2 linked regions of the Bradyrhizobium diazoefficiens genome follow. The protein of the gene in region 1 binds, or shares a complex with, the protein of each later gene. Links are inferred from orthologs where the notes say so. Each region holds a gene or a part of one and is shown on either strand. Other genes may lie near its edges.

Region 1 (6,858 bases):
CGCGTCGGACAGATCGAGCAACGGCGAGGGCGCGTCCTGGGAATCCTTCTCCGGAGCATCCGCTGCCTTGTCGTCTTTTTCCTTGTCCTTCGCCTGCAGCGTCTTTGCCTTGGTGGCCATCCATTGCTCCTAAACGCGCTTCATGCGAGACGATCGCCGCGCCCCACGTGAATTCACTTGAACCTGTTGCTCGATGCTCTCGCTTCGGCAGCTCTCGACACGGAAAGGGCGGCGCGCACATCTCTCGCCACCCCCAACTCTCTCTCGCCGGATTTGCCTAACGCTTCGTGAGCCTCTTTGTCGCAGCGGATGCAGGTGTAATGCCAACAGCGATTGCGCGGATTCATTCCTGACGCGTCTGTTCTGCCTGCGGCCGCCTCTGGGCCAAAGTGCTACAAGACCGTTAAGCCTCGATTAACCCTGTTTTTGCCGCCAAACCTTGGATTTGGCGAGTCTTTTAGCGGCGCCGAGCCCGGCCGTCCGCATGATTCTTTCATCACACGCTCTTCTGGAACCGGCCCGACAGCTCGCCAAAACCCTCGATCAGGGCCTCGGTACCGTCGACCTCGGCCAGCCGGGCCTTGACGTCACGCAGCCACGCCAAACTGGCCTCGCTGGGATCCTCCCCCAAGGCCAGCTCGGCGTCTTTCAGCTCTCTAAGTAGTGAATGGTATTGCCGATGCAAGGCAACGAGCTGGTGCCAGGTGGCGAGAACGTCGTCCTGCGCCGCGCCCTCGCGGGCGCCAAACACCGCCGCGGTGGTGATGGAATTCTCAACCCTTTGAAGGACCTGCGAAAATCCGCCCTTTTGGAGATCGCCGCGCATCTTCTCGGCCTGCTCCTCGGGGTCCGGCGAATGGTGATGGTCGTTGGCGAAAGCGGCGATGATGCCGGCCCTGAGCTTGTGGGCCTCGGGATGGGCCAGCTCCAGGGCGGCGACCTCCTCGAGGTGCTCGTGCAGCAGCCAGGGATGATTGATCAGGCATTGCAGGATCAGGGCCTCCCGGCGGGAGATGGCGCTGCGCTGGCCGCGCATGATCGGGCTCGCCGCCAGCTGAGGGCTTGCCGCCTGGTAGGGGCCGGAGGGCAAAAGGGTCGGACCGGGCGGGCCGCGGCGGCCTCCGAACCCCTGGCCACCGAATCGATTCGCAGCCCCCCCGCCCCTCGGCTGGAACGGGCGGCCGCCGCCGGGGCGGAAATTGCCTCGGCCGCCAAAGCCGCCGCGCCCACCCTCGGGGGCGAAAGTGCGCTGAAGCCGGTCGGCAAAATCGTCGCGATAATAGCGACGCACCACCTCGTCGCGGATGCCGCTCGCGAGCTCCTTGATGCGCGCCTCCAGCGCGGCGCGGCGCTCAGGCGTGGCAAAATTGCCGCCTTCGAGCTCGCGCGACCAGATCACGTCGGCGAGCGGGCGCGCTGCTGCGATCACCTCTTCGATTGCGCCACGGCCGCCGGAGCGGACGAGATCGTCGGGGTCCTGCCCCTCCGGCAGCAGCGCAAAGCGCAGGCTCTTGCCGGGCGCGAGGAACGGCAGGGCAAGGTCCGCAGCACGATAGGCCGCCTTCTGCCCGGCGCGGTCGCCGTCGAAGCAGAGGATCGGCTCGTCCGCCATCTTCCAGAGCAGCGCGAGCTGGCTTTCGGTCAGCGCGGTGCCGAGCGGCGCGACGGCGCCTGCAAAACCAGCCGTCACCATGGCGATGACGTCGACATAGCCTTCGACCACGATCAGCGCGCCGCCATCATGGGTGGCTTTGCGCGCGGTCTGGTGGTTGTAGAGGTTGTCGCCCTTGTGGAAGAGCGGCGTCTCCGGCGAGTTCAAATATTTGGCCGGAACGTCCTTCTCCAGCGCGCGTCCGCCAAAGGCGATGACGCGGCCGCGCAAATCCGTGATCGGAAACATCACGCGGTCGCGGAAGCGGTCGTAAGGAACGGGAATGTCGTCGCCGGCCACCAGCAGGCCGGTCTCGACCATGTCCTCGACGGAGATTCCGAGCTCGCCGAGATGCTCCTTCAGCGCGAAGCGGTCGGGCGGCGCATAGCCGAGCCGGAACTGCAATTGCGCGGCCTGCGAGATCGCGCGGTCGGCAAGATAGCCGCGCGCCTTGGCACCGACACGCGAGGCCAGCGTCTCCGCAAAAAATTTTGCGGCGAGGTCCATGACCTCATGCAGCGACTTGCGCCGCTGCTCCTGCCGCGCCGCATCCGGCGTCACCGCCGGCAGCGGCAGGCCCGCCATGCCCGCGAGCCGCTCGACGGCTTCGGCGAACGGCAGGCCGTCGGTCTCCATCACGAAGGTGATGATGTCGCCGTGCTTGCCGGAGGAGAAGTCGTGGTAAAAACCCTTCTGGTCGTTGACATAGAACGACGGCGTCTTCTCCTGCTGGAACGGCGACAGCCCTTTCCACTCCCGCCCCGCCTTCTTCAGCTTGACGCGCTTGCCCACGACCTCGGAGACCGAAAGCCGGGCACGCAGCTCGTCGAGGAATTGGGGCGTGAAGCGCATGATGTGGGTGTAGCGCAAACCGGGGTGAGTCGGGCGAAGGATCAGGGATATAGGTGCGGCGGCGCCAGAAGTCAGGTTTAGGCGGGTTATCCGGGTTATTCGACCTATGCACAGGCCCTCGTCCCGTCAGAGCCACTTGAACGCCGCCGGTTCCCGCTTCGGCGGCCCGTTCGATTTCCTGACCTGGTTCGAATACGCCCCCGCACATGCTCGCTGTTCGAGAAGCTGGTGGGGATGCTGCGGCGGACTGAGGAATGGACTTACGTCGAGCACGAGGTTGATGCGCGGGTCGTGAAGGAAATGCTGTTGACGTAATGATCGAATTGCTTGCCCTATGGCGGTGCGCCCCCTCGCCCCGTTCTTACGGGGCCCGCGACGAGCTTCGCTCGCGCTGAGAGGGTTGGGTAAGGGGCTTTCTCTCCGCACGTGAGGTCGTCGACAGAACCTGTCCCTCTCACCCGGATTGCATCTTCGATGCAAATCTCTCCCCGCAAGCGGGGCAAGGTGAAGCAAGCATCCGCCGTCAATGCTCCAGAAAGCGACCGGAGACGATGTGCGGCAGATCGGTGACAGGCCAGTTGTAGACGTAGGTCCAGGCCTTCTCCGCGGTGCCATCAAGCAATGTCACGTCGATCAGCCGGCGCAGATATTCGGTCGGCTCCGGAAAGCCTTCGCCGCAGGCCTCATACATGTCGAGCTCGGCCAGCAGCTCCTCGGGCACGCGCAGGTGAAACAGCTCGCCGTGAACGATGTCCGAGGCGGCATCCGACAACAGCAGGCCCGGATAATGCTTCACAAGAACGAGCCGGCCGTGGCAGGTCGCTTCGCCCAGGAAATCCGCGTGGCCCGCGAGCAGCCGCGCCATCGGATGGTCGAAGCCCCGCATCAGGGTGCCGTAGACGAAGAGACGATCGGAGGTCATGACGTGTCTATAACCGCCAATCGAACGAAGCGACAGCGGCGCCGCAAATCTCGGCCAAGGAAAGGGCGGGAGCGCGCGATATTCGGTCTTGAGATGAATCGCGAGCGGCGGCATCGTCCGGCAAGCTGGATCAATTTCGGATAGGCGGTTCCTGCCTGATTTCGGGGGGCAATGGCATCTTGCTTAGGCAATCAGGAATGACGTTGGACGCAGTCGACACGGCCGATCAACTCCTCGGCGAGGGGGACATTCTACCGGTGCATGAGGTGAACGCGGACGGCAAATCGCCGTTCCTGCTCACCTCGGATCACTACGGTCGGGCGCTGCCGCGGGCCCTCGGCAATCTCGGCCTTGCCGAAAGCGAGCTCGTCAGGCACATCGCCTGGGACATCGGCATTGCCGGCGTCGCCGAGCGGCTAGCCAGGATGCTGGATGCGCATCTGATCGCGCAGCGCTATTCGCGGCTCGTGATCGACTGCAACCGCTCGCCCGGTGTTGCAAGCTCGATCTCCGTGATCTCAGAGGCGACGGCGATCCCGCGCAACGCGGGCATCACCGAGGGCGAGCGCGCGGCACGGCGGCGCGAGATCTTCGATCCCTATCATCACCGCATCGATGCCGCGATCGATCGCCGCCTGCATGACAAGCGGCCGACGGTGCTGGTGTCGCTGCACAGCTTCACGCCCGTCTATGCCGGCGTCGCGCGGCCCTGGCATATCGGCGCGCTGTACAACCGCGACACCGTGCTGCCGCAGCTCTTGCTGAAACATCTGCGCGCCGAGGGCGATCTCGTCGTCGGCGACAACGAGCCTTATGCGGTCAGCGATCTCAGCGACTACACCATTCCCGTCCACGGCGAAGCCCGCGGCCTCGTCAACACCGGCATCGAGATCCGCCAGGATCTCATTGCCGACCAGTCCGGCCAGCGGCAATGGGCCGAGCGGCTGGCGCGGATTTTTGCGGAGATCGAGGCGGAGTTAAGGGCGGAGAGGCTGGTCGATTAGCTTCCGCGGGTCGCAACGAACAGCGCGAGCGCGGCGAAGATCGCGGCGATGCCCCACAGTACGAAGGCGACGCGACCGTCGCCGCGCGGGTCCAGCGTTGCTTCGGCCGGGTTGTCGGGATTGACGCTGACCCGGACGGTGGCACCGTCACGGTAGCGCGACAGCAGCTTGTCGAGCATCTTGCCGGGATCCGACGACGATCCGGTCGCAACGCGTGCGCACTCGTTGGTGTAGCTGACGTTCTGGTACCTGTAGCTGTAGGTCACCCGCTTGCCGGACATCTCGCGACCGAGAGTTTCTCCGGGTTCGCTCGCCTCGCGAAATTGCTCCATCGCCGACACTTTGATCCTGCCCGACACCACCGGCCAGCGCGTTGCCAGCGAGGCCTTCCGCCGCACGGCAAGTCCCATCAGCGCAATGGCGACGCCGAACGCGCCGAAGCCGACGACGAGTCCTGCGAGGTCAGGACGGGCGATGTGGTGTGCGAGGACGTCGTAGCTTTGCTTGAGACCGAACGCCGAGCCGAACACGATGACGAGCACGATCGCCGTACCGATGCCGAGACATCCCCACAGGCCCTTCGGCGGATCGCGCTCCAGCACCGCCTGATCGGGATGGCGCGGATTGTAATAGACGGTGACGGTGCTGCCGGCGGGATATTTCTCGAGATGCTCGGCGACCTCGAAGTTACCGCGATCCTCGCCGATCAGAATGCGGTTATTGCGCAGCTTTCGGCCGCCGACGGAATATTCGTATGTCACGTTCGCGAAATTGCGGCTCTCGAGCCGAAAGCGCTCTTCGCGATCGTCGTCGAACACCCGGATTTCACGCACCTCCGCCGCCGAGATGACGACCTTGCCGGGTGCCTGCAACCAGCCTCGCGCCTCGCGGGCCTGCCAGGTCTTGATGATTGCGGCAACGAGGAGGAGCCCAAGCGGTGAGAGCAACATCGCATAGACGGTCCAGGGCAGATCGGGCACGGCAAAATCCCTCGTCGGCGGCAATGCCGATTGGACGCATCGCCGCCGCAAAGGGTTCAACCCAAATCGGTGAAGAGGTTTATTTCGCCCTGGTCAGCGCCAGCCAGATGCCGCCGCCGATCATGAAGCCGCCGGAGATCCGCGACATCAGCCGGGTGCGCCGGGCCGAGAAGAATTTTCGCGCGCGCCCAGCCGCGATGGCATAGAGCGCGTCGGTCATCACCGCGGTCACCATGAAGGTGGCGCCGAGCAACGCGACTTGCGGAAAGTGCGGCTGGTTCATGTCCATGAATTGCGGGATGAAGGCGCCGAAGAACACCAGCACCTTCGGATTCGACAGCAGCACCAGAAAGCCTTGCAGGAAGAAACCGCCCCGCGGCGGCGCCGGAGGCTCGTCGACACTGACGCCTTCGACCGGCGCCCAGATCAGCTTGATGCCGAGCCAGACCAGATAGGCGGCGCCGGCAAAGCGCACCCAGTCGAACCAGTAGCCCATCGTCGCCATCAGCGAGGTCAGGCCGACCGCGACGACGCCGATGACGATCGCAAGGCCGGCTTGCGCGCCCGCGACATTGGTCAGCGCCGCACGCGTGCCGTGGCGCAGGCCGTTGGCGATGACGAGGGTGACGATCGGCCCAGGCAGCAGCGCCAGGGCGATGCAGGCGGCGACAAAGGCGAGATAGGCTTGCGTGGACATCATGGGGAGGACTCGGCTCGGGGCGGTCTTGCGGTATTAATGCATGACACTCACTGTCCGTCCAGCGCCGCCGTCACCCATGTCTTGATCTCCTGGGTTTCGAGGAACGCCAGCGCCGCGCGCTGCACCGCGCTTGCCTCCCCACCTCCCTGCGCCGTCGCAACGAAGAGATCGCACCGGCGCGAGAGGGCAATGCCGATCGCGGTGTGACGGGCCTCGCCGGGCATCTCGAGATCGTAGCGCCTCGCGCGGCCGCGCATCTCGCCGATTCCCACTTCCTCACCCGGCGCGGCGGCCGCAAAGCGCGGACTGATCAGATCGATGTCGGCAACACGATCGACCTCGTCGTCATCGGCAACCCCGCGATCGCAATTGCAGAAGCCGCGCTTGGCGCGCATGTAGAGCTCGGCGCCGGCACAAACACCGTCGCAACGGAACGCCCGTCCGGCGGGCCAGCCATCGCGCGGGAACGGCCAGGCGATTTCGCGCCAATGTGCCGTCTCTTCCGCGGATCGCGGCGCAAGTTGATGGGCGCCAACGCCAAACGCGCCGAGGCCGATCACCAGAGCCGCGATCGCCCCGCGCCGCATCGTCAATTCTTCGGCAGGCCGGCGACGGCGCGCGCGGGTCCGGTCAGTTCGAGGATATGCAGGCCGGTGTTGGCACGGTCGACGATGTAGATGTAGCCGCGCTCGTCGGTCTCGACATTGTTGGTCTGGATCGCGACCTTGCAGCGCTCGCCGCCCTCGACC
Region 2 (6,834 bases), 3.1 Mb from region 1 along the record:
CGATCTCGGTGGGCGCGACGTTGTAGTCGCCGGCGAGCACCACGGGCAGATCCTGCTTGATGAGGGTCTTGGCGTGGCGCTTGAGCCGCGCGAACCAGTCGAGCTTGTAGTCGAATTTCGGCCCCGGCTGCGGATTGCCGTTGGGAAGGTAGATGCTGGCGACGATGATGCCGCGCACGGCGGCCTCAATGTAGCGCGCTTCGCGATCTTCAGGCTTACCCGGCAGGCGGTCGCGGGTTAGCACAGGCTCGACGTTGCGGGCGAGGATGGCGACGCCGTTCCAGGTCTTCTGTCCGCGCCACACCGCACCATAGCCGGCCTTTTCGATCGCGGCCGCCGGAAATTCGCCATCACTTGCCTTCAACTCCTGAAGCGCGACGACATCAGGCTTCGCTGTGCGCAGCCAGGCCAGCAGATTGGGCAGGCGGCGGTTGATGTTGTTGATGTTGAATGTCGCAATCTTCATGTAGAGCTACCGGCTCCTGCCGCCCCATACCGGAGATACAATGTCCAAGTTGAGCTTTGCCGCCATCGTCGCCGCTGTCGCGTTCTCCGGTGTCGCTTCGGCACAATCGTCCGATCCGCGCGGTGCGTGCAAGGCGGACTATGACAAATTCTGCGCCGGCATCGCGCCGGGCGGCGGCATCGTCGCATGCCTCAATGGCAAGCGCGATCAGCTCAGCGCCACCTGCAAGGCGGCACTGGACAACAGGAAGAAGAAGTAAGCGGCCGATAGATCAGCTCGGCAGCGGTGGCGGATTTGCCGGCTGCTCGACCCGAGGCGGTGAGGGCGGCTGTTCGGCCGCCTCCGCCTGCGCCGGCTTTGCCAGCGGCTCCGCCACGTTGCCGCCCTTGTAGACTCGGGCGTAGCGGCGGCCGAGGCTGGTCAGCACCTCATAGCCGATCGTGCCGAAATGATGCGCGAGCTCGTCGACGGTAATGCCTTCGCCGAGCAGGCTGACCATATGCCCGCGTCGCGCCGCGTTCGGCGGCAGATCGGTGATGTCGATCGCGATCAAGTCCATGGAGACGCGGCCCGCGACGGGGCAGCGTTTGCCTGCGACGACCACCTCGGCGCCGCGGGTGCCGTCGTTCGAGCTGGCGGCGCGGAAATAGCCGTCGGCATAGCCGACCGCGATGATCGCCAGTTTGGTCGGCCGCCGTGCGCTCCAGGTGCCGCCATAGCCGACGGTGTCGCCGCGCTCGACATTGCGGACCTGCACGATGCGCGCCTTGAGGTCGACCACCTGCTGCATCGGATTGTCGGCCTCCGGCGTCGGATTGACGCCGTACAGCGCCGCGCCCGGCCGTACCAGGTCGAACTGGAAGGGCGCGCCCAGGAAGATGCCGGAGGAATTGGCGAGGGAGGCCGGCACGCCGGAGAATTCGCTGGCGATGGCGCGGAAGGAAGCGAGCTGTTTCGCGTTCACCGGGCTGTTGAGCTGCTCGGCCGAGACCAGATGGCTCATCACCAGCGTGATGCCATGATCGCCGGCATTGATGCGGGGGATGATGGCCTGCGCCTCCGACAGCGTCAGCCCGAGCCGGTTCATGCCGGTGTCGATGTGAATCGCGGCGCCGCCGGACCAGCCGGTGCGGCGGCAGAACACGTCCCACTCGGCGAGCTCGTTGAGATCGCCGATCACCGGCCGGCAGTTGATCCTGGCATAGTGCTCGCCGGTGTTCTGGAAATAGCCGCCGAGCACGTAGAGCGCGGCCTCCGGCACGGCACCACGCACCTTGCGGGCTTCCTCGATGGTGGCGACGAAAAAGGTCTTGCAGCCGGCCTTGTTCAGCGCCCGCGCGACTTGCTCGGCGCCGCAGCCATAGGCATCGGCCTTGATCACCGCCGAACATTCGGCCGGCACCGCCGTCTTCTCGAGCTTGCGCCAGTTGGCGATGATCGCGTCGAGGTCGACGGTGAGCACGCCGCCGAAGCTGGCGAGCGCGGCAGCCTGATTGGCCTCCGCGGAGAGAAGGCCGGATTGCGGGATCAGTTTCGGGTCGGACGCCATCGTCATGGCGCCGTTTTACGCAAGAGGGCGTTTCTGTTCAAGGAACTCAGTAATCGCTGCGATCCGGGATCTGGCCGTCATGCGCGAGGTCGCCGAAGCGCGTGACCGAGGCGTCGAAGTGCAGCTCGACCGTGCCGGTCGGACCATGGCGCTGCTTGCCGATGATGACTTCGGCGCGCCCCGCCGTACGCTCCATATCGGCTTGCCATTTGGCGTGTTCCTCGGTGCCGGGGCGCGGCTCCTTCATCGCGAGGTAATATTCCTCGCGGAACACGAACAGCACGACGTCGGCGTCCTGCTCGATCGAGCCCGATTCACGCAAGTCGGAGAGCTGCGGCCGCTTGTCGTCGCGCGATTCCACCTGGCGCGAGAGCTGCGACAGTGCAATCACGGGAACGTTGAGCTCCTTGGCCAGCGCCTTCAGGCTGGTGGTGATCTCGGTGATTTCCTGCACGCGGCTGTCGCTGGCGCGCTTGCCCGAGCCGGACAAGAGCTGGATGTAGTCGATCACGAGGAGATCGAGCCCCTTCTGCCGCTTCAGCCGGCGCGCCCGCGCCATCAGCTGCGCGATCGAAAGGCCGCCGGTCGCGTCGACATAGAACGGCAGCGACTGCAGCTCGATGGAGACTTGGCGGATCTTCTCGAAATCGGCTTCCGTGATGCCGCCGCGACGGATGTGGGAGGAGGGGATGCCGGTGCGCTCCGCCACGATACGGGTGGCGAGCTGGTCGGCCGACATTTCGCAGGAGAAGAAGCCGATCACGCCGCCATTGGCGGCCTTCATGGTGCCGTCGGCCTGGAGTTCGCCCACATAGGCCTGTGCGACGTTGTAGGCGATATTGGTCGCCAGCGACGTCTTGCCCATGCCGGGGCGGCCCGCAACGATGATGAGGTCGGACTGCTGCAAGCCGCCCATCTTGGTGTCGAGGTCGCGCAGGCCGGTGGAGATGCCCGACAGCTTTCCGTCGCGCTGGAATGCTTTCGCCGCGAGATCGACCGCGACCGTCAGCGCCTGCGAGAATTTCTGGAAGCCGCCGTCATAGCGGCCGGATTCAGCGAGCTCGTAAAGCTTTCGCTCGGCATCCTCGATCTGCGCGCGGGGCTGGAAATCGACTGGCGCATCATAGGCGACATTGACCATGTCCTCGCCGATCCCGATCAGATCGCGCCTGAGCGACAGGTCGTAGACGGTGCGGCCATAGTCCTGGGCATTGATGATGGTGGTCGCTTCGGCGGCGAGGCGCGCCAGATATTGCCCGATGGTCATGCCGCCGACATCGGTGTCGGCGGGCAGGAACGTCTTCAGCGTCACGGGCGTCGCGATCTTGCCCATCCGGATCAGGCTGCCGGCGGTCTCATAGATGGTCTGATGCAGCGGCTCGAAGAAATGCTTCGGCTCCAGGAAGTCGGAGACGCGGTAGAAGGCATCGTTGTTGACCAGGATCGCGCCCAGAAGGCTCTGTTCCGCCTCGATATTGTGCGGTGCGCTCCGATAGGCGGGAGTTCCGGGCTCGGGCGCGAGTTTGAGAACGTTCGAATCAGTCAGGGCCATGGTCGAGCGATAGCAATTTTCTGGGGCGGATGCGGGGCCGGGATAAAGCGCCGCCTCCGGCCGAAGCGGAAGTAAAAGCTCGCCGCTATCAACCGATCTTAAAAGCGGTGGATGATTAGCGGCCGCAGCATGCGCCGTGCTTGACTGATTTTTGTGGAACTCCGCCCGTCCCGGAGGCGGCCGCGACCATGCCGCGGAAAAATCCTGAAATCATGAACCTTATGGATTGGGGCGCAGACGTATCGAGAAGCACGCGGAAAAGCGCATGCTGGGAGCTCTCGGGTCGGTTTCAGACCAGCAGGAGGTAGACCAGCGCTACCAGGGCCGCTCCGACGCCGGTGGCGATCAGGGCGTAATCGGTGCGGAGGTCGTCCTGCACGTCGAATGAGGTTTGGGTCTCTTTGCTCATGGCGCCGGTCTAAGCCAGAGCCGACCAGACCAATGTGAAGCAGATCACATCTCCCCGGATTCTTTCGGGGCATGTCCGGAACGGGCAGACGGGCAGGGGGTTGTCTCCCGCAACCCGCCAATAAGGGAACGAGGCAGCTATGCGGCCAGAACGGCAGCACCATCGGTGGCGAAGCGAGGCCGGTACCCGGCTTTGGCTGTCAGGCCTGATTGCCGCGATGCAGCACGCCGAACGCCCGGAGATCCGCCGCCAGCCGGTCGCACCCGAGGTCATTGTGGAACTGCGGGCGCAGTTGGCATTGACTGCGTCTTTCCGGTCCTCCCCGATCTCGACCCTGCGTCACTAAGACTTATTCACCAGCCAGTTTCAGCCTGGGCTTGGCGCCGCCTTCGAGCGCCCGCAGCCGGGCTTCCTCGCGCGCGATGTAGTCGCGGGTCATCGGCACCACGCCTTGGCGCTTGGTCAGCTGGATCTGGAAATTCATCATGGCCTGCTTGCGGAAGGTCATCTCGCAGGCTGCGAGATAAAACTCCCACATCAGCGCGAAGCGCTCGTCGTAGAGCTGCACGGCCTCCTCGCGCCGCGCCATGAAGCGCTCCCGCCAGGCCTTCAGGGTCTCGGCATAATGCAGGCGCAGGATCTCGATATCGCAGACCAGGAGGCCCGCGCGTTCGATCGCCGGCAGCACCTCGGACAATGCGGGGATGTAGCCGCCGGGAAAGATGTACTTGGCGATCCACGGATTGGTCGAATCCGGTCCCTGCGAGCGGCCGATCGAGTGCAGCAGCATGACGCCGTCTTCGCTCAGCAGTTTGGCGCAGCGGCGGAAGTAGGTGTCGTAGAACCTCGCTCCGACATGCTCGAACATGCCGACAGAGACAATGCGGTCGAACGGCCCGTCAATGTCGCGATAGTCCTCGAGCAGGAATCTGGCCGATCCACTCAGGCCCTTTTCGGCGGCACGTGAATTGGCGACCTGCAACTGCTCTGTTGATAGCGTGATACCGGTGACGTCAGTGCCGGCGATCTCGGCGAGGTAGAGCCCGAGCCCGCCCCAGCCGCAACCGATGTCGAGCACGCGTTGGCCGCTTCCAACTAGCAGCTTTGCTGCGATGTGCCGCTTCTTGGCGAGCTGTGCATCGTCGAGCGTGGTCTCCGGCGTCTCGAAATAGGCGCAGCTGTATTGCTTGTCGGCATCGAGGAAGAGCGAATAGAGCCTGGCGTCGAGATCGTAGTGATGGGCGACGTTGCGGCGCGAGCGCGAGCGCGGATTGAATTGCTTGAGGTGCCGCGTCAGATACCGCAGATGCCACCACGGCTTTGCCCACTGCGGCAACGGGTCGGGTTGATCGAGCAGGATGGCGAGGGCATCAGCTATGGTGCCGCGCTCGACGACGAACTCGCCGTCCATATAGGCCTCGCCGAGCCCGAGCTCGGGATTGATGAAGATTTTCCGCTCGGCGTCCGCGGTGACGAAGCGTACCGCGACCGGCTCGCCGGAGCCATCGCCGACGGTGAATCTGGATCCGCTGGCGCTGGTCACCGTCATCGACCCGCGCCGGATGAATTGAGACAGGAATCTACGCAACAATCGGTCCATCGACACCTTCCTCTCGAGCCAACCCGAAGAGATGCGACCAACCCGGCTTTCACATCTGACGCTCAGGTCCCGCTCTGGTTCCTATGCGTTTGCATGTAAATGTAAGGAAGATGTTCCTGCCCCGCTATTGCACGGTATTCAAAGCCGATATTCCAAAATCGCTTAATCACATCCTTGCGCGCGGAGCCTGCTTCCATTCGCGGCTCAATCCGCTAAAAGGTGACCCGCCGCCGCGCCGGACGCTGGCTGCACCTCTCGGAATTCAATGGAGATGATGGGAATGTCGAGCCGAGCGCTCAGCCTCGCGACGGTAGTGCTTCTGATCGGCTTCGGCGCGGCCGATGCCGTTCTTGCGCAGGCGACGAACCTCGAGGCCGGCAAAAGCCCCTCCCAGATTTTCGCGCAGACCTGCAATGCGTGCCACAAAAGCCCGCGCGGACTGTTGAAGTCCGTGGCGCCGGGCTCGCTGCCGGGCTTCCTGCGCCAGCACTACACCACCAGCTCGGACATGGCGGGCATCCTCGCCTCCTACCTCGTCTCCAACGGTGCGACCGACGCCCGCTATCAGGCCAAGGACGGCAAGAAGGGCAGCGCCAAGGAGAAGGAAGCCAACACCGCGCCCGGCCAGTCCCCTGAGCATCAGGGTCGTCGCCAGCACTCGCAGGAAGCTGCCAAGCCTGAAGGCGAGGGTGCGGCGGCCGCGACCGAAGGTGCGCGCCAAAAGCGCGCGGCACGGCCGGCCGAGGAGGGCGTGAAGCCCGAGGGCCAGGCAGCGCCTGAGGGACGCAAAGGCAAGCGTCGTGGCAAGCCCGGCACCGAGGAAGCGCCGAAGGTCGATGCCGCGCCGGCCACGGAAGAGAAGAAGAGCGAGCCGAAAGCCGAGTCCAAGCCCGAGAGTGCCAAGGTCGAGCCCGAGGCCAAGCCAGAGACCAGGCCCGACACCAGCAAGGCTCCCGAGAGGCCCGCTGAGGCCAAGCCGGACAGCAGCGCCAAGGTCGAGCCGCGCGGCAGCGAGGCTCCGGCGCTGCGGCCTGATCCGGTGCCGCAGGTGACGCCGGCTCCACCGGCAGCCGCTGCGAAGCCCACCGAGCCGGCCGCGCCGGTCGCGAGCTCTGAACCTGCGGCCAGACCGCAGGAAGCGGCGCCGCCCGCAACAGCTGCGGCTCCGCCGCCGGCGGAATCCTCAGGTCCGCCTGCACCGCCGATCTCGCGGTAACAGCCCCCGTTTTCCGATCGACCTGTGGAGGCCGCGCTCCGG

The links. Proteins that work in one complex are often made in the same cells at the same time.
Region 2: the proteins of dnaG (region 1) and JJB99_RS21865 are in contact, whole or in part, in a crystal structure (PDB 2R6A), measured with the Geobacillus stearothermophilus proteins. The link is inferred for Bradyrhizobium diazoefficiens from one-to-one orthologs. Residues at the interface, in WP_049624496.1 of Geobacillus stearothermophilus: Lys456, Leu457, Leu458, Pro459, Ala460, Asn463, Ala464, Leu467, Leu535, Leu536, Ile537, Ala538, Gln544, Glu545, Asp548, Tyr549, His552; in WP_033016901.1 of Geobacillus stearothermophilus: Ser13, Glu15, Ala16, Gln18, Glu91, Leu92, Asp94, Ala95, Val96, Pro97, Thr98, Ala99, Ala100, Asn101, Tyr104, Tyr105, Ile108.

The regions. Positions count from the first base shown.
Region 1 is NZ_CP067100.1:1,519,635-1,526,492, reverse strand. What follows is about bases 1-2,879. They hold dnaG (DNA primase), read right to left. Parts: upstream 2,504-2,879; coding sequence 497-2,503; downstream 1-496. Other genes in these bases: rpoD (RNA polymerase sigma factor RpoD), read right to left, coding at 1-120. Outside these bases: JJB99_RS07280 (gamma-glutamylcyclotransferase family protein), read right to left, coding at 3,027-3,425; JJB99_RS07275 (N-formylglutamate amidohydrolase), read left to right, coding at 3,623-4,429; JJB99_RS07270 (DUF3592 domain-containing protein), read right to left, coding at 4,426-5,409; JJB99_RS07265 (LysE family translocator), read right to left, coding at 5,489-6,109; JJB99_RS07260 (hypothetical protein), read right to left, coding at 6,157-6,696; JJB99_RS07255 (LVIVD repeat-containing protein), read right to left, coding at 6,699-6,858. UniProt on the Escherichia coli protein: RNA polymerase that catalyzes the synthesis of short RNA molecules used as primers for DNA polymerase during DNA replication.
Region 2 is NZ_CP067100.1:4,574,157-4,580,990, reverse strand. What follows is about bases 1,315-4,169. They hold JJB99_RS21865 (replicative DNA helicase), read right to left. Parts: upstream 3,568-4,169; coding sequence 2,062-3,567; downstream 1,315-2,061. Other genes in these bases: alr (alanine racemase), read right to left, coding at 1,315-2,015. Outside these bases: JJB99_RS21880 (exodeoxyribonuclease III), read right to left, coding at 1-466; JJB99_RS21875 (hypothetical protein), read left to right, coding at 507-725; more of alr, read right to left, coding at 738-1,314; JJB99_RS21860 (SAM-dependent methyltransferase), read right to left, coding at 4,326-5,576; JJB99_RS21855 (hypothetical protein), read left to right, coding at 5,857-6,792. UniProt on the Escherichia coli protein: The main replicative DNA helicase, it participates in initiation and elongation during chromosome replication. Travels ahead of the DNA replisome, separating dsDNA into templates for DNA synthesis.